Regions from separate parts of the Bacillus sp. AP8 genome, predicted to be linked through region 1. Evidence: riboswitches for the same ligand, from Rfam matches in the RefSeq annotation. Region 1 holds a riboswitch; each other region holds the start of a gene.

The links. A riboswitch is a leader RNA that binds a small molecule or an ion and turns the genes downstream of it on or off. The one in region 1 is predicted to bind cobalamin.
Region 2: it holds a riboswitch for cobalamin, as region 1 does, so the genes downstream of both, BN349_RS05550 (cob(I)yrinic acid a,c-diamide adenosyltransferase) here and BN349_RS09100 (cobyric acid synthase) in region 1, are expected to answer to the same signal.
Region 3: it holds a riboswitch for cobalamin, as region 1 does, so the genes downstream of both, BN349_RS05045 ((2Fe-2S) ferredoxin domain-containing protein) here and BN349_RS09100 (cobyric acid synthase) in region 1, are expected to answer to the same signal.
Region 4: it holds a riboswitch for cobalamin, as region 1 does, so the genes downstream of both, BN349_RS17260 (hypothetical protein) here and BN349_RS09100 (cobyric acid synthase) in region 1, are expected to answer to the same signal.

What each region holds. Positions count from the first base shown of each region.
Region 1 is NZ_CAPG01000035.1:10,720-16,077, reverse strand. Features, by position in the region: gene BN349_RS09110 (fumarylacetoacetate hydrolase family protein) at 1-761, shown strand, start outside; gene BN349_RS09105 (ECF transporter S component) at 1,117-1,623, shown strand; cobalamin riboswitch at 1,625-1,794, shown strand; gene BN349_RS09100 (cobyric acid synthase) at 2,174-3,682, shown strand; gene cobT (nicotinate-nucleotide--dimethylbenzimidazole phosphoribosyltransferase) at 3,699-4,763, shown strand; gene BN349_RS09090 (pyridoxal phosphate-dependent aminotransferase) at 4,832-5,358, shown strand, end outside.
Region 2 is NZ_CAPG01000027.1:175,137-180,494, forward strand. Features, by position in the region: gene BN349_RS05545 (aminopeptidase) at 217-1,449, shown strand; cobalamin riboswitch at 1,517-1,700, shown strand; gene BN349_RS05550 (cob(I)yrinic acid a,c-diamide adenosyltransferase) at 2,026-2,574, shown strand; gene BN349_RS05555 (ABC transporter substrate-binding protein) at 2,683-3,657, shown strand; gene BN349_RS05560 (FecCD family ABC transporter permease) at 3,623-4,690, shown strand; gene BN349_RS23410 (ABC transporter ATP-binding protein) at 4,705-5,358, shown strand, end outside.
Region 3 is NZ_CAPG01000027.1:70,066-75,423, forward strand. Features, by position in the region: cobalamin riboswitch at 316-511, opposite strand; cobalamin riboswitch at 866-1,056, shown strand; gene BN349_RS05045 ((2Fe-2S) ferredoxin domain-containing protein) at 1,273-1,638, shown strand; gene cobJ (precorrin-3B C(17)-methyltransferase) at 1,668-3,266, shown strand; gene BN349_RS05055 (sirohydrochlorin chelatase) at 3,282-4,169, shown strand; gene cobK (precorrin-6A reductase) at 4,166-4,942, shown strand; gene BN349_RS05065 (precorrin-8X methylmutase) at 5,090-5,358, shown strand, end outside.
Region 4 is NZ_CAPG01000072.1:13,600-18,957, reverse strand. Features, by position in the region: gene BN349_RS17275 (flavin reductase family protein) at 1-457, shown strand, start outside; gene BN349_RS17270 (alpha/beta hydrolase) at 475-1,086, shown strand; gene wrbA (NAD(P)H:quinone oxidoreductase) at 1,211-1,822, shown strand; cobalamin riboswitch at 2,175-2,368, shown strand; gene BN349_RS17260 (hypothetical protein) at 2,620-3,168, shown strand; gene BN349_RS17255 (ABC transporter substrate-binding protein) at 3,172-4,119, shown strand; gene BN349_RS17250 (amino acid permease) at 4,228-5,358, opposite strand, start outside.

The DNA.
Region 1 (5,358 bases):
TAAATATAGAAGATATGCATGAAGAAATATCTAAGCTAGTTGCGGCATCTTTGAGGGAAGAAACTTTATTTTTAGAAGAAACTTCCCTTGATTATGGTCCTAGTGTACCTGAACCTAAAAAAATAATTTGTATTGGATTAAACTATAAAAAGCATGCTACGGAGTGTAATTTGCCTTTTCCTTCGAACCCAATTATATTTAGTAAATTTAATAATACTATTAATGCTCACGATAAAGAGATTATGTTACCTCATACTTCATCACAAGTTGATTATGAAGCAGAATTAGCAATAATTATAGGGAAAAAGGCAAGAAATGTTAAAAAAGAAGATGCCCTTTCAGTTATTTATGGATACTGTATTGCAAATGATATTTCTGCACGTGACTTACAATCACAAAGCTCTCAATGGTTACTTGGTAAAACAAGTGATGGTTTCTGTCCAATTGGACCATATTTGGTGAGCAAGGATGAGATAGAGGATCCCGACGACTTAAATATAACCTCTTATGTAAATGGAGAAATTCGTCAGAAATCTAATACATCTGATATGATTTTCAGTTGTAGAGAACTTATAACTTATATTTCGGAATATTTTACTCTTCAACCAGGCGATGTCATTTTGACAGGTACGCCAGAAGGAGTTATTTTGGGCTATCCTGAAGAGAAAAGGGTATGGTTAAAAGATGGTGATGTGGTAAAAGTTACAATTGATAAACTTGGTACATTATCAAACATTTTTATACAAAATACCAGAGAGTAATTTATAAAAAATAAAACTGGAACTGATTGAAAATATAGAGTTATTTTTGGTAAAACTTGTTTATTGAAAAATTTTTATAAACATAATTACAGGTTTAGTTTTGGATAATCAATATACTAAAAGGTGTAGCTTAAAGGCTTAATTTTACGTCTTCTTTCGCTAAAAACTTGGAATACTCAATTGATATTCTGAGTTTTTAGCAGTTTTTTTTGAAAAATTAAATAGATTTTACTATACTATAGTAATGCACAAAACGCTACTATATTGTCTTATATGAGTATAGTATCTTGTACGTTTGTTGCTGCACTTCTATAATAGAAATAGAGAACGTCATAAAGAGTAAAGGAGAGTAGCTTTGAAGATTCAAAAAACAACCATATGTGCTTTACTAATTGCGATGTGTTTTATAGGAGCAAATATTAAAGTAATGGGGTCCATTGCTTTTGATGCAGCTCCAGCTTTTATTGGAACACTGTTATTGGGTCCGGGCTTTGGAATGGCTCTTGGATTTCTTGGACATATGATTTCATCCTTAATAGCTGGATTTCCGCTATCCTTTCCAGTTCATCTCATAATAGCGATAATGATGGCTATTACTATGTTTTTGTATAGTGTAACACGTAGATGGATTGGCAAAAAAATAAATCAAGCTTTTGGTATTGGGATATCAGTCGTGATTGCATTTATCTTTAATTGTCCATTATCACTTTTAGCTTTATATCCAATTTTAAAAGATGTGATTTTTGTATTATTCCCAGCACTTGCCATTGCTTCGGTTTGTAATATAGTAGTTGCTGAAATTGTTTTTGCAGCACTACCTTTAAAGTGGAAGAAAAAGTATATAAGCCCTTCTACCATTTAACAGAATAATAACTGTTTAGAGATCAGGGAAAGAGGTGAGAATCCTCTACAGACCCTAACTACTGTAATGATGATGAAATCTCAGGATAAACCACTTAATCATAATGATTTGGGAAGGTGAGAGAGTAAGATGAATCTAAGTCAGGATACCTCCTTTAAACAGAATTTTCACAACATTTTTTCAGGGAGCATGTTGTCTTTATACATATTTTGTGTTGACTATTAGAAGAAGGCATAATTTTGTTGTATAAGGCACTAGGCTCCCAAAAGCCTAGTGCTTTTTTATATAGGTTATTTCGCATACTTTGTTTCCTATGAACAAATAGTGAATACGGGCAGAGTTAAATTCAGGGTTCGCTTATCACGGAACGGGCGGGTGATCCTCTTCGGTAAATAGAGCTTGCGGGGTGTCTGACCAATCCTACTATTCCGACTCGTACCTAACGATCCTATCGACTTTTATATACAATAAAACATGTTTGTGAAAAAATTGTAACCAAATTACTGTTAGTAACTTTATTGATTTTTATTTAAAGGAGTTGAGATAGCTCATGGAAATAGTAAGAGGTAAAGCAAAGCCGATAATGGTTCAAGGAACTCATTCTGATTCAGGAAAGAGTATTTTTGTGACAGCCTTATGCAAAATATTTTCAGAAGATGGTTTAAAGGTAGCGCCTTTTAAATCACAGAATATGGCTTTGAATTCATATATAACAAATGATGGTCTTGAAATTGGGAGAGCTCAAGGAATACAAGCTGAAGCAGCAGGAGTAGATGCATCTGTTCACATGAATCCTATATTAATAAAGCCATCTGGAGATATGAAATCTCAGGTTGTTTTACACGGAAAGCCATATAGTGATATGAAGGCGGCGGTTTATCGTCAGAATTTTTTTGAAACGGGTTTGCAAGCTATTAGTGAATCGTTTAAGAAGCTAGCAGATGAGTATGATTGCATTGTTATAGAAGGGGCTGGTTCACCGGCGGAAATAAATTTAAATGATCGAGAATTGGTCAATATGAGATTAGCTAGACTTGTTGATTCACCTGTAATTCTAGTTGGTGATATTGATCGTGGCGGGGTTTTTGCTAGTTTAGTAGGTACATTGCAGTTGTTGTCCGAGGAAGATCGAAAACGAGTGAAAGGGGTCATAATTAATAAATTTCGAGGAGATGTAACGCTTTTACAACCTGGACTGGATTGGTTTGAGGAATATACTAGTGTTCCGGTTTTAGGGGTTATTCCTTATATTCCTAATTTAGAAATTGACGGTGAAGATAGTCTGTCCCTTGCTCAATATAGCATAAGAGGTACGAATGATGAGGCGGATATTGATATAGCTGTCATTGCACATCCAACCTTTTCTAATTTCACAGATCTGGATCCATTACGTTTAGAAAAAGATTGTAATGTTCGTTTTGTAAAAAAAACCAGTCAACTAGGTAATCCCGATGTTATTATCATTCCAGGAACGAAAAACTCTGCTTACGCAATGGAATTTATGAAAGAAACTGGTTTAGATAGAAAGATTCTCTCATTAGTGAAAAAAGGTACTTACATTTTTGGAATTTGTGGTGGATATCAACTTTTAGGTAAAGAATTACTTGATGAATATCAGGTTGAATCAGATATTACAAAGATTTTAGGCTTGGGTTTACTACCGATAGTCACTGAGATGAAGCAAGACAAGAAAACAGTTATAACAAATGGATTTACGAAATGCTTTGGTGAAGAGATGATTCCTTTAAAGGGCTATGAAGTGCATATGGGTATTTCTAAAACGACTGAATATGTACCTTGCTTTGCTTTTTTAAATGGTGAAGAAGAGGGGTGCTGTATGAATAATGGGAAAATTATCGGCACTTATTTACATCATATATTTCATAACAATGAATTTCGTGGGGTGTTTTTAAATCAAGTGCGTGCAACTATAGGTCTACCATCTATAGAGCGTACACTTGATGTAGAGGTATTAAAAGAAAATGAGTATAGACGTTTAGCAAACCATGTACGTCAAAATGTAGATATAGAAAAAATTTACGAAATTTTACATCGATGAGAAAAGGGGAAAGGCAATGAGTGAAAAATTGCAATCTGTCATTAAAGAAATTAATGAGGTAAATCATCACATGGGTGAGATCGCCCTACAACATATTAATAATTTGACAAAGCCAATTGGGAGTTTAGGAGATATAGAAAAAGTGGCAATCCAGCTTACAGAAATTACAGGGGAGAAGATGCCTACTGTGTACCCTCCGGGTGTCATTGTATTTGCAGCAGACCATGGTATAGCAGAAGAAAAAGTATCAGCCTATCCACAAGAAGTAACAGCTCAAATGGTGATGAACTTTTTAAATGGTGGAGCGGCCATTAATGTTTTTACAAAAAATGTGAACGGATTAATAGAAATTGTTGATGTTGGTGTTAAATCGGATCTCTATGCAGACGGATTATGTATTGAAAAAGTAGCATATGGAACGAAGAATTTTGCAAAGGGCCCAGCAATGACAAAGGAAGAAGCGATTCGTTCTATTGAAGTTGGAATAAAACGGGCGGAAAACATTATAAATCGAGGAGCCAAATTATTAATTGTTGGTGAAATGGGAATTGCTAATACAACATCTAGCTCTGCTATAGTTGCTGCTATCACTGGTTTAAATGTTCGTTCTCTTGTTGGACAAGGGACAGGGCTTTTGTCTTCAGCACTTGATTATAAGGCAGAAGTAATTGATGATGCTTTAAAGTTATTACAGCCTAATGCTGATGATGCTTTAGACTTGCTACAAAAAGTAGGTGGATTCGAGATTGGTGCTATGGTAGGCGCGATGCTGTATGCTGCATCTAGAAAGATTCCGATTTTATTAGATGGTTTTATTTGTACAGCTAGTGCTTTATTAGCAGTCAAATTATGTCCATTAGTAAAAGATTATATGATAGCAGGTCATCATTCAGTGGAACCGGGTCATACTGCTGCTCTCGAAAAGCTTGGTAAGAAACCTCTCTTATCATTACAAATGCGTTTAGGAGAAGGAAGTGGCGCTGTTTTAGCATATAGTTTGGTAGAAGCAGCGACAAAAATGGTCAGTGAAATGGCTACTTTCGAGGATGCGAATGTATCGAAGGAAAGTTCAAGAAGCTAATACTCAAATGCATAGAAACAGTTAGTATAATTGTCTCTATACTATTTTTAATTGCGAGGAGTTTCTATATGAAAACTAAATGGCCAGAGCATGGAGGAAAAACAAGTGTTATTGCATCTATTCTTCAAGATAAAGGTATGAATTCTTTTGGGCTAAAAGACTTTAGCGCAAATATTAATCCTTTTGGAATACCGTCTATTATGGTAGAAGCAATGATGACTGCAATAGTTGAAAAAAGTAACATCTATCCTGATTTAACTTATAAAGAGCATACAGAGAAAGTAGCTAATTATGAAGAAATCGCAAGTAATCAAGTACTTTTGACAAATGGAGGAGCAGAAGCGATTCATTTGAGTGCATCATTATTTAAAGGGAAAAAAGCGGCTATTTTTCATCCTACCTTCAGTGAATATGAATGGGCTTGTAAAGCAAATGGTGTTAGCTATACTTGCTATCTGTATGAGGAGTATTGGAATGATTGTATATTACCGAACAACTGGGAAAAAGTTTTAGAGACGAATGATGCGATATTTGTATGTCGTCCAAATAATCCATCTGGTACTCGTTTATCTTTTGAAGTAATGAAAAATTTGGT
Region 2 (5,358 bases), on a different contig from region 1:
GGAGTTGAATTTTCAATAATGAAGTAAAAATAACGAGAGAGGTTGGATCTAGTTGTTGATGAATGTATAGTTTGAATCAACAGTTCTAGTAACAAACTCTCTTTTAACATGCAAAAAAAGAAAGGTATTGTTGAAAAATTACTATACTAAATCATATAAGATTTCACATTACAATGATACAATTAGATAGAATATTTAGTTTAGGAGTGGTAAGTAATGAGTAATTTCGAACAAAATTTAGAAAAATACGCTGAACTCGCTGTAAAAGTTGGAGTGAATGTTCAAAAAGGACAAACGCTTGTTATAAGAACAACTTTAGAAGGTGCTGAATTGGTAAGAGTTATTACAAAAAAGGCATATGAAGCAGGTGCTCATAATGTTATTGTGCAATGGAGCGATGACGCGATCACACGCTTAAGATATGAACATGCAGGTGATGAAGTCTTTAAAGAATACCCAGTTCATCAAGCTAATGAAACGAATGAATTGGCTGAACAAGGCGCTTCATTCTTATCCGTAATTTCTTCATCGCCTGATTTATTAAAAGGAATTGATTTAGAACGTTTAGCGAATAGTCAAAAGGCTTCTGGTCAAGCACTAAGCAAATTCAGACAAATTATGCAAGCAGATAAAGTATGCTGGTCAATTGTAGCTGTTCCTTCGCAAAGCTGGGCAGATATGGTATTCCCAGAAGCAGCGAAAGAAGAGCGCATCGAATTATTGTGGGATGCTATATTTAAAGCGACTCGTATCGATTTGGATAATCCGGTTGAAGCTTGGAAAAAACATGATGAATCTTTACATACAAAAGTAGATTATTTAAACGAGAAGCACTATAAAAAGCTACATTACAGAGCACCTGGAACAGATTTAACCGTGGAACTTCCAGAAAAACATATTTGGTGTGGTGCAGGTAGCATCAGTGAGGCTGGCGTTGAATTCATGGCAAATATGCCGACAGAAGAAGTGTTTTCAATGCCATTAAAAACAGGTGTGAATGGAGTAGTATCTAGTACAAAACCTTTAAGCTATGGTGGTAACATTATTGATAAATTTACATTGACTTTTGAAAATGGACGCATTGTGGATGCGAAAGCTGAAGTAGGCGAAGAAGTGTTAAAAGGATTAATTGCAACTGACGAAGGTTCGCATTACTTAGGTGAGGTGGCATTAGTCCCTCATCATTCTCCTATATCTGAATCAAATATTTTATATTATAATACATTATTTGATGAAAATGCGTCGAACCACTTAGCAATTGGAAGTGCGTATGCATTTAATTTAGACGGTGGTAAAACAATGACTCGTGAAGAATTAAATGAAAATGGTGCAAATGAAAGTATAACACATGTTGATTTCATGATTGGTTCTGATCAAATGGATATAGATGGAATAGCGGAAGATGGTAAAGCTGAACCGATATTTAGAAAAGGAAATTGGGCATTTTAAATTAATTTGAATGAAAAAAATGACAATTTATTATATTTTCAGTACAATAAAAAAGATTGTACAATTAACTTAATATCACTTAATGAGTGCCTTGTATTCAAAGGGTAATAGGGAAATCGGTTAGAATCCGATGCAGCCCCCGCTACTGTAAGCATGATTCGTATTGCTCGATATGCCACTGAACAAATGTTTGGGAAGGCTTGAGAGAAATAATGCTAAGCCAGGAAACCTGCTCATTAAGATTATTCTTGTTTTTCGGTGGGAAAAGTAAGTCGAGAGTGAATTTGTATTGTATGTTCGAGCCTTGACTGTTTTTCAGTTGAGGCTTTTCGTTTTTGTATGGGACGAAGGAATTAAAAAGTGAACAATGGATTATTTTAAATCTAACAGCATAATTGTGGTGTTAGTAAGAGTTGAATTGTCTGTTAGATGATAGGTTCACATTGTCTCATATTATTAGTACTACTTATTGATGTAAATGACTAGAGAAAGATAAGAATCTACTTGATGAGTACATTCTAAGGGAAGTTATTTACGTAACAAATGATTTATTCATACTGAGGAGGATGGCTACTAATGAAAAGAGATTCAAAATCTGCTGGGAAAGTGTTGGTTTATACGGGAAATGGAAAAGGGAAGACAACAGCCTCATTTGGTTTAGCAGCAAGAGCATTAGGGAGAGATTTTAAAGTTATTATTCTTCAATTTATCAAATCTCCTGATCGCACATATGGAGAACAAATTTCTCTTGAAAAACTCGGGGCTGAGGTGTATCAACTAGGAATCGGTTTTACTTGGACAAAAACCCCAGAAGAACATCGTCAATCCTTGAAACAAGCTTGGGAATTTGCAAAAGAAAAGCTGAATAGTGAAGAATATGATCTTGTTATTTTTGATGAATTAAATAATGCCTTAAGTATTGATAGTTTTCCTATAGATGATGTTTTACCTTTGGATGATGTTATTCAAACGATCAAAAATAAACCATTTAAAACACATGTTGTTGTAACAGGGCGAGACGCAAAACAAGAAATGAAAGATATCGCAGATTTAGTTTCTATTATTGAAGAGGAAAAACACTATTACCAAGAGGGTGTAGATGCTATTTACGGAATTGAGTATTAATAGTAAAGGAGTACTGGATTTGTAATCAAAAGATAGAATGACAAATGATAATTTGAACAATCGCACATGCGTTTTTTTACATTACATAACTTTGGAGGATTTTTCATCATGAAAAAGCGTTTATTAAAAGGATTAAGTATATTTTCACTATTATTCATCCTGCTACTAGCTGTGTTAGCAGGGTGCGGATCGACATCTGAAAATAAGAAAGATGACTCAGGAGCATCATCAACAACACAAGCAAAAGGTTTTCCTGTAACTATTAAAGATGATGTTGGAAATAAGGTTACAATTGAAAAGAAGCCTGAAAAAATTGTATCACTACTCCCAAGTACTACGGAAACATTATTCGCCTTAGGTCTTGATGATCAAATTGTAGGTGTATCAGATTATGATAATTTTCCAGAAGCTGCTTTGAAAAAAGAAAAAGTTGGCTCACAAGACATGAATATCGAAAAAATCTTGTCGCTTCAACCAGATGTTGTGTTTTTACAGGAATATCAATACAAAAATCATGCGGATATGATTAAGCAATTGCAAAATGCAGGGATAACAACAATCATTATTGGTTCACAGGAATCCTTTGATAAAGCATATAAAGGTATTAGCCTCCTCGGTAAAGCTACAGGAACTGAAGAGGAAGCGAATGCTATTGTCAATAATATGAAAGAAAGAATTAATAATATCAAAGATAAAGCGAAAAAAGTGGAATCAAAAAAACGCGTTTGGGTAGAAATATCCCCTCAACCAGAGATTTTTACAACAGGTCAGAATACTTTTATGAATGAGATGCTTGATATGATAGGTGCAGAAAATGTTGCAAAAGGTCAAGTTGGCTGGGTGAAAATGAGTGAGGAAGAAGCGGTTAAATTAAATCCTGACGTGATTCTTACAACATATGGTAGCTATGTTGGAAATGCGACAAAGCAAGTTCTAGACCGAAAAGGCTGGCAACAAGTGAATGCAGTGAAAAACAAGCAAGTTTTCGACGTAAATAATGATACCACCTCTAGACCAGGGCCTCGCTTAGTAGATGGAGTTGAAGAAATTGCAAAAGCAGTCTATCCGGAAGTCTTCAAGTAAAAAAATAATTGTATTATCTATATTTACCATTTTATTTGTATGTACGGCTCTTATTTTAGGTGTTTTTGTAGGATCGGTTACGATTTCTGTTTCGGACATTTTAAAAATTATTTTTGGGAAATTAACAGGAATGTCTTTTTATAATGGAGATAATAGTACAGAAATGATTATTTGGGAAATTCGTTTTTCAAGAGTCATCTTAGCCTTTTTAGTGGGAGCATCCTTGTCATTAGCAGGAGCAACGTTTCAAGGATTATTGCGAAACACTTTAGCCGACCCATATACAATAGGTGTATCTTCAGGTGCATCCTTAGGTGCTGTTTTAGTTATATTTTTTCAAATTCCATCCACACTTTTATTAGGTTTTACTCAGCCTGTCATTGCTATTTTATTTGGATTAGGCACATTATTAATTGTGCTTTTCATTACTAATTTTGCTACAGGCAAACTCTCGAATGAAACAATTATTTTAGCGGGAGTTATTATTTCTTCTTTTATGAGTGCGATTATCTCGCTGATGATAGCTTTAACACCGAGAGAAGATATTGCTAATATTTTGTATTGGATAATGGGAAGTGTGGCTATGAGGGGATGGGGGCATGTACAATTGATTTTTCCTTTCTTTATCATAGGTACTGGAATTGTTTTATATCACTATCGAGAATTAAACAATATGGCACTTGGGGAACAATCTGCTCAATTTGCAGGAATGGATGTACGAAAAAAGAAAAAGGTTATTTTAATTGGTGCATCTATACTTACTGGATCGGCCGTTGCCGTATCAGGTGCAATTGGTTTTGTAGGATTAGTTATTCCACATCTTGTTCGATTAGTGACAGGTGCTAATCATCGTTATGTTTTGCCGTTTTCTTTATTTATTGGTGGAGCTTATTTAGTAATGGCGGATTTAATCGCAAGAACAGTAGTTGCTCCCAGCGAATTACCAATCGGTGTAGTGACGGCATTAATTGGTTCGCCTATTTTCACCATTTTATTAATTAAACAAAGAATGAAGAAAAATGATGTACATTAATCGGGGGTTGGAAAATGATCACACTTAAGAATGTTACAGGTGGATATAACGCTTCTACTGCGATTGTTAAAGACCTATCGTTTACTGTTGAGAAAGGTTGTTTTTTTGCTTTACTTGGACCGAATGGAAGTGGGAAAACGACGATTGTTCGTCTGATTATGGGGGCTTTACATTTACATCGTGGCTCTGTTGCAATTGATGGTAAAGAAGTAAAAGAGTTTAAGCCAAGAGAACTAGCGCAAAAAGTTGCTGTCATGACTCAAGAAAATGAAATTGGATTGGATTTTACCGTTAAAGAAATTGTTAGTTTAGGCCGTTATCCTTATCAGAAATCTTTATTCTTGAAAGAAAATACAAAAAGAGATGAAGAAGTAATAAAGCATGTTATGGAGCAAACAAAGGTTTGGGAGTTCCGTCATAAAATATTTGGTAATTTAAGCGGTGGTGAAAAGCAACGGGTTTTATTAGCAAAGGCGCTTGCACAAGAGCCGAAGTTACTGTTGTTAGATGAACCTACAAATCATCTAGATGTACGACATTCGATGGAACTATTAGATTTATTGAAGAACTTACAATTAAAGATGAATTTAACGGTTTTTGCTATTCTTCACGATTTAAATATCGCTTCTTTATATGCAGACAGTATCGCGCTCTTGAATGAGGGACAG
Region 3 (5,358 bases), on a different contig from region 1:
AAGTGCTTTTTTATAAGGGCCTTTTGGCAAATTTTATTGTCTAGGAACAAGTATTGAGTATAGTTGAGTAGAATTCTGCTTCATGATGCACGCTTTTCACTGGGGTAGGCAGTGAGCCAGCTTTTTGCTACGCACTTGAGCAGGCTCGCCCTTTACACTCCAATCAACCTTTAAAAACTCTCAATCTTCTAAACACAGCCTTTAATAAAACAAAAAAGCACTTTCCTCAATAAAGGATAAAGTGCTTGATTTACCATTAAATAAACAGAATGAAACCAATCTGTTCTATCAGCGCACCCATCCTCGTGGGTATTACATTCACTATATTAAATGGCAGGTCTCCTGGCTTCGAATCAACACTTGATTTCACCTTCCCATTTCAATACTAGAAACAGTGGTATAAGAAATAAAGCTCCTCGTTACAGTGGCGGGACCGCTTCGGATTGACACCGAATTCCCTTTTAAGCTAAATGCTACTATGAGCTTTAGCACCATTAAGTGTATTCAATTTTTGTTCCGATAAACATTTTATCACGAATATTTTTAAAATTCTATACATAAATTTCATTTCTTTTTGGAATTATCAAAAAATATTTTTTCGAGAAAAAACGCTGTAATAGCAATGGTTTAGCACCTTTTTGAACCAATGTACTGAATTTTTCATATTTTAAAAGCAGATATTCTGTTGTATGATGTACATAGTTTTTAGATATTGAAATAATTTATTTGTTTTACCTATGTATAGATTTTTACGTTCTACTAATAAGAAAACTACTAATACTGGGTTGAATACAAATATCGGATGAAATGTCTAGTGTTTCGTCTATATTTTATAACTTAATAAGTATGATTAGTTCTCGGTGTGATTTTTCTGTAATACAAAAGTTAAAGATTAATAGAAAATACATTGAGTTAAATGGGAAATCAGTGTAAATCTGATGCAGCCCCCGCTACTGTAATGCTGATGAAATTGTTATGACCACTGGCAAATTGCTGGGAAGGAACAAGAGTAAAATGACGCTAAGCCAGGAGACCTGCTTTTCATACGTGATGATCATTACTTTTCGGTGGGAAAGGTAAAAGAGCTACTATTTGTATGAGAATGTCATGGACTTTTTAACGATGTCTCTTTTTCATGCTTATAGCTTTTTTATGAAACCTTATTCGATAGAGTAAGGTTTTTTCTTTTTTACTTTTTATCTGTTCAATCAGAATAAGTAAGACCGAAAAATAGTCTGGTAAATTTTGAACGAATGAAGGATGGGAAGTTGAATGACAACATGGAATTTAAATGGGACAAGTACTCATTTGTTTATGTGTAATGGTAGCAGTTGCAATCGAAAAGATGCAGAAGAAGTAACTCTTGCAATACGTGATGAAATTGCAAAACAAGGATTAGATGAACATATTCATACAACAAGAACTCGATGTAATGGCCGTTGTAAAGATGCGCCTGTCGTAATCGAGTTTCCAAAAGGTCTTTGGTACGGCTCACTAACACCTGAACTTGGTAGAGAAATCGTTCAAAAATACAATCAAGAACCAATTATGGATTATGTTAGTTATCAATTTATTGATGGAAAAATGGCTAGAAATCAAAAATATAAAGCGATTAATGGAATCTCTAAGAAAAAATAAGATGTCCGAGACATAAAGGAGTGTTTTCATTGAGCGAAAAAGGCAAATTGTTTTTAGTAGGATTTGGTCCTGGTAATTATGAACATATTACAACACGGGCAGTCGAAGCAATACGAGAAAGTGATATAGTACTTGGTTACAAAACATATGTCGATCTCATTCAGGGTTTAATCTCTGATAAAACCGTTGTTAGTACAGGAATGACTGAAGAAGTGAGTCGTGCACAAGAGGCTGTTAAACAAGCGGAACTTGGAAAAAAAGTAGCTGTTATTTCCAGTGGGGATTCTGGTGTATACGGTATGGCCGGGCTCGTATATGAAGTATTGGTTGAAAAAGGCTGGAAAGAAGAAAGTGGTATCGCAATAGAAATAATACCAGGAATTTCTGCTATAAATTCCTGTGCATCTTTGTTAGGTGCTCCGATTATGCATGATGCTTGTACAATTTCATTAAGTGATCACCTAACGCCTTGGGAGCTTATTGCCAAAAGAGTAGATGCAGCCGGACAAGCGGATTTTGTTATTGCGTTATATAACCCACGTAGTGGTAGGAGAACAAGACAAATTGTGGAAACTCAAAAGATTCTTTTGAAATATCGCTCACCTGATACACCAGTTGGATTAGTGAAAGGGGGCTACCGTGATACACAATCAGTTGTTATGACTACATTAAGCGACATGCTAAATCATGAAATTGGAATGCTAACAACAGTCATTATCGGAAATTCTTCCACATTTTTTTATGAAGGTAAAATGATTACACCGAGGGGCTATCAAAGGAAATATACACTTGGTTCGGAAAAACAACCGTTAAAGCCTCATCAACGTTTAAAGAAGGAAGCAGAACCTTGGGCATTAAATCAAGAAACAGTGATTACAGAGATCATACAAGACAAAAACACATCATCGTTAGAAATCGCGTTAGAAGCATTAGCGCTAATTGATGGAGAAAAAAGAGAGTATATACAACCAAAGTTAGAATCCATATTTGAACTTGCAGTAAGTCCTGGAGTTGCCAATAAACAATTTTCAACTCAGCAAATGTTAACACTTGTTGAAGTTGTAGGAGATAAGGGAACGATGGAATATACTCCAGATCATCAAATAGTTCTACGTATCCCAACTGTACAACCAGAGGTTATTACGAAGAAACTTCAAGATGCTGCTTTTTTACTTTCACCAATCGGGGATGTCGTTACGATAAAAGCTTGCGATTTCTGCGATGGTGAAAAGGCGGAATCTATCCCATATGCAGAGGAAATTCAAGAATTAGTCGAAGGAATAAGTTTACCTAAACGATTAAATATCGGCTTTAACGGTTGTGGTATGGCGTGTTATCAAGCCGTCATGAACGATATAGGAATAGTTTTTAGAAAAGGTAAATTTGATTTGTTTCTTGGAGCAAAGCCTGTTGGTAGAACAGCACATCCAGGTCAGCCGGTTGAGGAGGGAATTCCTCCTGAACAAATAGTTGGGAAGATAAAAGCTATTATTGACAATTATAAGGAAAATGCACATCCAAATGAAAGATTATTTAAGTATTTTAAACGTGTAAAAGAAATTGAAGGATATAAGTTTCAGGATATGTCACCAAAAATTGAAATTGCTCCTGCACCTTGTGGAGATTAAAGGGGGAAATGAAATATGAAGGCTGTCTTATTTGTAGGTCATGGAAGTCAATTAAAAGAAGGAAATCAAGAAGTCAGTGCATTTGTTGAAAAAATGCTACCAACTATGGATGGAAATTTAATAGTAGAAACTTGCTTTTTGGAGTTTGAAACACCGAATATTCCACAAGGAATTGCTGCATGTGTGAATAGAGGAGCAACAGATATTCATGTAATTCCGATTATTTTGTTACCAGCTGGTCATTCGAAAATTCATATCCCAGCGGCAATTGACGAGGCAAAGGAAAAGTATCCGAATGTGAACTTTACATATGGTAGACCTATTGGAGTACATGAGCAGATTCTTGAAATACTAACATCTCGCTTACAAGAAGCAGGTCTAGATATAAATGTTAACCATGAAGAGACTGCTATTCTATTAATCGCTAGAGGAGGAAGTGATCCTGATGCCAATAGTGATTTTTACAAAATTTCAAGATTACTTTGGGAGAAGTTAGATGTAAAGTATATTGAAAATGCATTTATGGGTGTAACATCTCCTTCTGTAGATGAAGGAATAGAGCGTTGCTTAAAACTAGGTGCCAAAAAAATTATCATGCTTCCTTATTTCTTGTTCACTGGTGTTTTAATGGAAAGAATGGCTGATTGGAAGGATATCTATGAAAAGCAGTATCCAGAATGTGAATTCGTTTTAGCTGAATATTTTGGTTACGATCCTAAGCTGCAAATTATTTTACAAGACCGTGTGGCTGAGGCTTTACAAGGAACTGTAAAAATGAACTGTGATACTTGTAAATATCGAATTGATGCGATGGAGTTTGTTGACCATCATCATCACCATGATCATTCCCACCATCACCATCACCATCATGAACATCATGATAAAACGGAGTCGGTGAAATGATTTTATTTTTAGCAGGTACTAGTGATGCAAGAGAATTAGCCATTTCCATAGAAGCAGAAGGGTATCCAGTTTTGGCTACGGTCGTAACTGAATCGGCTGCTAATAGCTTGAAAGCAGAGGGCTTGCATGTTCATATTGGTCGATTAACAGCTGAAGATATGGAAGAGATGATTCGTAAAAAAAACTTTAAAGCCATTGTGGATGCAAGCCACCCATTTGCTGAAGAAACATCAAAAAATGCTCTTCTAGCAGCAGAATTAGCGAATGTTCCTTATTTTCGCTACGAAAGAGAAATACAGAGTTTTAAAGATGATAAGCTAATAATCGTGAAAAATTATGAGGAAGCGGCAAATTTAGCTGCCGAAAAACGCGGTGTTATTATGCTGACGACTGGTAGCAAAACACTGCATATTTTTACAGAAAAGTTACTAGGTTTAGAAAATACTAGACTGCTAGCAAGAATGTTGCCGCGCTTAGATAATATGGAAAAATGTCAAGAGCTTGGTGTGGAGCAAAAGAATATCATTGCCATCCAAGGGCCATTTTCTAAGGATTTAAATAAGGCTTTATTTGAAAACTACGGTGTCACGCTCATGATTACAAAAGAAAGTGGAAAAGTTGGTTCGGTGGACGAAAAGCTAGAGGCAGCTTCAGAAAATGGAATCGAAACGATTATGATTTCACGTCCAAAAGTAGAATACGTTAACGTCTATTCAGATTTTGTAGATATGATTGCTGCGATAAAAAGTCAAGTTAGCCAGAAAAAGCATTAGATTAGGAAGTTGAATCAAATAGTAGAAAAGTTGAATCATTTTCTCTTGAAGTTGAAACAGTTTCATAAAAAGTTGAATGAGTTGATCTCAAAGTTGAAACGAATCAATCAAAAGGCAATGGTTTTCATTGAGAAAGGGGAAATACAATTGGATTTTCGTACAGAATTTAAACCATTAACAGTACAACCACAACAAATAGAAGGAATTAGTTTTGACATTATAACAGAAGAAATAGGGGAACATCCTTTTTCACCTGAACAATACAAAGTAGTTCAGCGAATTATTCATGCTTCAGCTGATTTTGAACTAGGTAGAAGTGTTCTCTTTCATCCGAATGCCATTAAAGCCGGAGTAGAGGCTATTAGAAAAGGTAGAAATGTGATTGCAGATGTACAAATGATTCAAGGGGGAGTTAG
Region 4 (5,358 bases), on a different contig from region 1:
TAATCCTCCACTTATTTCGATATCTATTCAAAGAAGAAATGGTGTTGAGCGTAAGGATACAGCTAGAAATATTGCTTTTTCAAAGGAATTTGTAGTTCATATAGTCGATGAAAATATAGTTGAGCAAGTTAATCAAACAGCGGCAAATCTGTTACCTCATGAAAGTGAAATAGAAAAAACGGAACTTACCATCTGTTCGAGCAAAAAGATTTCTACGCCCGGAGTTAAAGAAGCGAAGATCAGAATGGAGTGCGTACTTGAGAGAATAGTTGAACTTGGGGGAGATGAGAACAACGGATGTGATTTTGTGATAGGGAAAATTGTTCAATATCATATTGAAGATAGTCTTTATGACAAGGGACGAATTAATGCTAAAGAATTAAATGCTGTGAGTCGTTTAGCGGGAAGTAATTATGCCACATTAGGTAAAGTCTTTTCAATAGAGAGACCAGAATAAGAATAGGGGGTATTATTTTGAAACATCTTTTTATACCTGGAAAAAGTAAAACAAGTCGGACATTGCTGTTACTTCATGGAACGGGTGGAAATGAACATGATTTATTACCATTAGCGGATATTATTGATCAAGAGGCAGCTGTATTAAGTGTTCGTGGAGAAATTCTAGAGAATGGCATGCCAAGATTTTTTCGTCGTTTAGCTGAAGGGATCTTTGACGAAGAAGATTTAATTTTTCGTACAAAGCAGCTACATGAATTTATCGATGAATCTGCAGAAAAATATGATTTTGATCGATCAAATGTTGTAGCTATTGGCTATTCGAATGGAGCTAATATTGCAGCAAGTTTGTTATTTCATTATAGCCATTCCTTAAAAGGAGCCATTCTGCATCATCCAATGGTACCAAGAAGAGGAATTGATTTACCAGATTTAACAGGTACTTTTACATTTATTGCAGCAGGTAAGAATGATCCTATTTGTCCAGCGCAAGAATCAGAAGAATTATTGAGAACACTAAATCAAGCGGGTTCTGATGTATCCATATATTGGGAGAATTTTGGTCATTCGTTAACTCGCACTGAGGTTGAAGAAGCAGCGAAGTGGTATAAAAGCATTTTTAGTAATTAGATTGGTTGATATTAGGAATCCTTTTGGGAGGTGATTCCTAGAAATATACGAGAAGGGTGAATACAACATGGGGTTTTTAAATAGATTATTTACTAAAAAAACTAATGGTGAGGAGAATGTGAAAATGGAAAATGTTAAACTAGCAGTTATTTATTATAGTTCAGGTGGTACAAATTACAAAATGGCTAAAATGGCAGAAGAGGGTGCTAAAGCTGCTGGAGCAGAAGTCAAAGTATTGAAAGTAGCTGAAACAGCACCCCAAGCTGCAATTGAGTCGAATCCTGCATGGAAAGCTCATCTGGAAGCAACGAAAGATGTTCCAGAGGTTACTCTAGCGGATTTAGAATGGGCAGATGCCATTATCTTCTCTGTTCCAACTCGCTTCGGTAACATGCCTGGTCAAATGAAGAATTTCTTGGATACAACAGGTGGTTTATGGTTCAACGGAAAATTAGTCAATAAAGTAGTTAGTGCAATGAGCTCGGCCCAAAATGCACATGGTGGTCAGGAAGCAACTATTTTATCTCTTTATACAACTATGTATCATTGGGGTGCAATCGTTGCAGCTCCTGGTTATACTGATCCTGTAACATTTGCAGCAGGAGGAAATCCATACGGAACTAGTGTAACTGTTAATCAACAAGGTGAAATGGTTGAAGACGTTGAAGAGGCAATTAAGCATCAAGCGAAACGTACAGTCACTATCGCTGAAGCGATAAAAAAAGCAAATCAATAAGTATTTTTAATAAAGGAGCCTCGTTGATGAGACTCCTTTATCTTTTGAGGGTGGGTATGAAGTAAAATAATCTTTCATTGACCTCAATGTGTACGAAAGTCTATTTGTAAGAGAAATGTAAGTAGTAATCTGTAAAATCTTATTTAAGGTGAAAATAAGATATGGATTACAAAAGAGATCTTCCAATCATAGTTTAACTTAGACATATACTGATTGCCTGATTAAACGTTTTTGGCTATCTAGAGGATTCTTGTATACATCAATCTATAGTGTCATATATGGAAGTATGTATTATTGAGCAACTTACTATAATATGCATCTATTGCCATGTTATGATAGAAGATAAGTGAATAAACCTTGCAGAGAAAAAAGACTATTAGATTAGTTAAAAGGGAATTCGGTGTAAGTCCGAAGCTGTTTCCGCAACTGTAAGTGCTGATGAAATAAGAAAATACCACTGTTTTAAGCATTTGTGTTTGAAATGGGAAGGTTCTTAAAGTAAGATGACGCACAAGCCAGGATACCTACTTTTTTTTCATCGTATTTTACTCTTCGGAAGTTAAGAGGATTGTATGGCAAATTTTCATCTTATTTAATTATAAAATAATGGATGACGAATGCCGGCCAATAATCTTGGGTGGCTTTTTTTATGAGAAAAGAAGATGTTTCTATATGACAATAGGAATTCTATCAAATAGTAGAAAGTGGTCATATAAGAGGAATATTGGCTTAATCTTGTAATTTATGACACTACAAGAAATACGAGAGGTCCATCGCTAATATATAAGGAGGTTCATATGTATATGGTAAAGAAAGACTTACGCTTTTTATGCTATCCGTATATGAGAGAATCGGCATCAACTGTTGACTTTGAGATTAGAACGGACTCTTTAGCAACACGGATTGGGCTAGCTGCCTCATTAACGAAAGACATTTCCATTGTTCATAAGGATTTAATGTACTTAATTGAAATGGCTTATCACCTTAATGGTTCTGCTCGTGGTAAAGTGGCGATAACTGAGGAAGATCTCGACCGTCTTAGCTCCATGTACGACTTCTATGTTTCTGAAGTTAAAGAAAGGATAGAAACATTTGTGCTTCCGCAAGGATCTACTGCCGCTTGTGTATTGCATACTTGTAGAAGTGAAGCGAAGAAATCTGTCCGAGCTCTACACAAAGTGAGCTTAGAAATGGATGTTGAGAAAATTCTATTTGATTATGCGCATTTGTTAGCAAACGTTCTATTTGTAATGGCTGTATATGTGAATAAGCAAAAGGAATTAACTGAAGTTGAATTTATAAGTAAATCCTATGATACGAGAAAAAAGAAAAAGTCGGGGGAATAACGAATGAAGAAGATGAAATTATTTAGCTTGATTTCCGCTCTATTATTAGCCTTGTTTTTAACTGCGTGTGGCAGTGATAATCAAACAAAAAAGCAAAATGAATCAAAAGATGCAAAAACCGAAGTGCAAGCATATAAAGTCAAAGATGATACAGGAGCAGAAATTACTTTTGACAAAGTTCCAGAAACAGTTGTTTCCCTACAACCAAGTAACACAGAGATTTTGTTTGAATTAGGTGTGGGAGATAAGCTTGTTGGTGTTACAGATTATGATAACTATCCTGAAAAAGCGAAAGAAATCAAACGAGTTTCGGACTCAGTTAACGTAAATACAGAAGAAGTAATAGCTTTGAAGCCTGATGTTGTAATTGCCTATACAATCGGTGATGAAAAAGTCCTTCAACCAATAAAAGATGCAGGAATTCCTATTTTCGTTATTCAATCAGCAGCAACTATTGATGACGTATATGGAGACATTGAACAATTAGCGGCAGTAATGGGAGTAGAAAAAAAGGGGAAAGAAATTATTTCTCATATTAAAGAACAATTTACTTCTGTTCAAGAAAAAGTAGCTAGTATAGATACAAAAGCGAAAGTTTACTATGAAATTAGTCCTTCTCCAGATATTTATACAACAGGTGCAAAAACATTCCAGCAAGAAATCTTAGACAGTGCTGGAGTGGAGAATATTTTTGCGGATAAAGAAGGTTGGATGAAGCCTACTGAGGAAGAAATTATTAAGCGTAACCCACAAGTGATATTAACAACAGTAAATTATATTGATAATCCGGTAGATGAAATTAAAAATCGGAAAAGCTGGAATAACCTTGATGCAGTGAAGAATAATCAAGTTATCCAATTAGATGCTGATATTATGTCTCGTCCAGGACCGCGTATTGGGGAAGCTGTAGAGCTTGTAGCTAAAGCTGTATATCCTGATTTATTTAAATAATAGTTTTGTTAAGTCATAATGTTGTGATTTTGATACTGTACATGTAAATAAACTAATGAAATAACCGTTAAAAAAACCGCGAATGTATCATCCGCGGTTTTTTGGGGGCTATTCTTCAATATGAAAATCTGTCGTTTGTGTGCTAGTGTGTTTCCATTTTAGAGCATAAAATACATAACAAAGTATAAAGAAACCTACACCGATTAGTAGTCCAGTTAGTTGAGTGGAATCAAATGCTAGAAAAATTAATATAGTTATGCAAAAAAGGATACAAACAATGGGAACGATCGGATAAAAAGGTACTTTATATTTTAAATCATTCAGTTTACCTCCTGCTTTCAAATACTTTCGTCGAAACATAAATTGTGAGAAAGCTATACCAATCCAAGAAATTGTGACTGAAATACCTGCGATAGACATAAGTAATACAAATACAGTATCAGCAGCTATAAAGCTTGTTAACAGAGATAATAGTGAGAATATAATGGTAAATACGAGTGCAATGAATGGCACCTTTCGCTTTGTAAGTTTGCCGAATGCTTTTGGAGCCATTCCTTCATGAGCCATGGACCAAAGCAGACGAGTTGAAGCATATAAGCAGGAATTTCCTACAGATAAAATGGCAGTCAAAATAACAAAGTTCATGATGTCGGGTGCAAATGGAATTCCAGCAAGGTCCATTAAAGTTACGAACGGACTTTCTAATAAACCTAGCTCAGTAGAAGGAAATACTGCTGATAATACAAGAATAGAAGAGATATAGAATATAATAATTCTTAATAATACATTTCTGATTGCGCGAGGTATATTCTTTTGAGGATTTTCACTTTCGCCAGCAGCGATACCGATTAATTCAGATCCTTGATAGGAAAAAATAACATTCATCATCGTCACAAATATGATTCCGATTCCTTGCGGAAAAAGATGATTCCAGCCTAGATTACTGAAATGTGGAGCTGGACGATCTGATAAATCTAATACTCCAAATATTGCACCAAATCCGACGACAATAAAAAATAGTACAGCTACAACTTTTATACCGGATAGCCAATATTCAGCTTCTGCAAAGCCTTTTGTTGTTAATGCATTAATGCCGAATAATAACACAATAAAAATGAAACACCAAATCCAAGTTGGTATATCTGGAAACCAACGGTGCATTAATATTCCAGCAGCAGTAAACTCTACTCCGGCTGTTGTAGCAGAGCCAATAAAATACATCCATCCTAATGAAAAGCC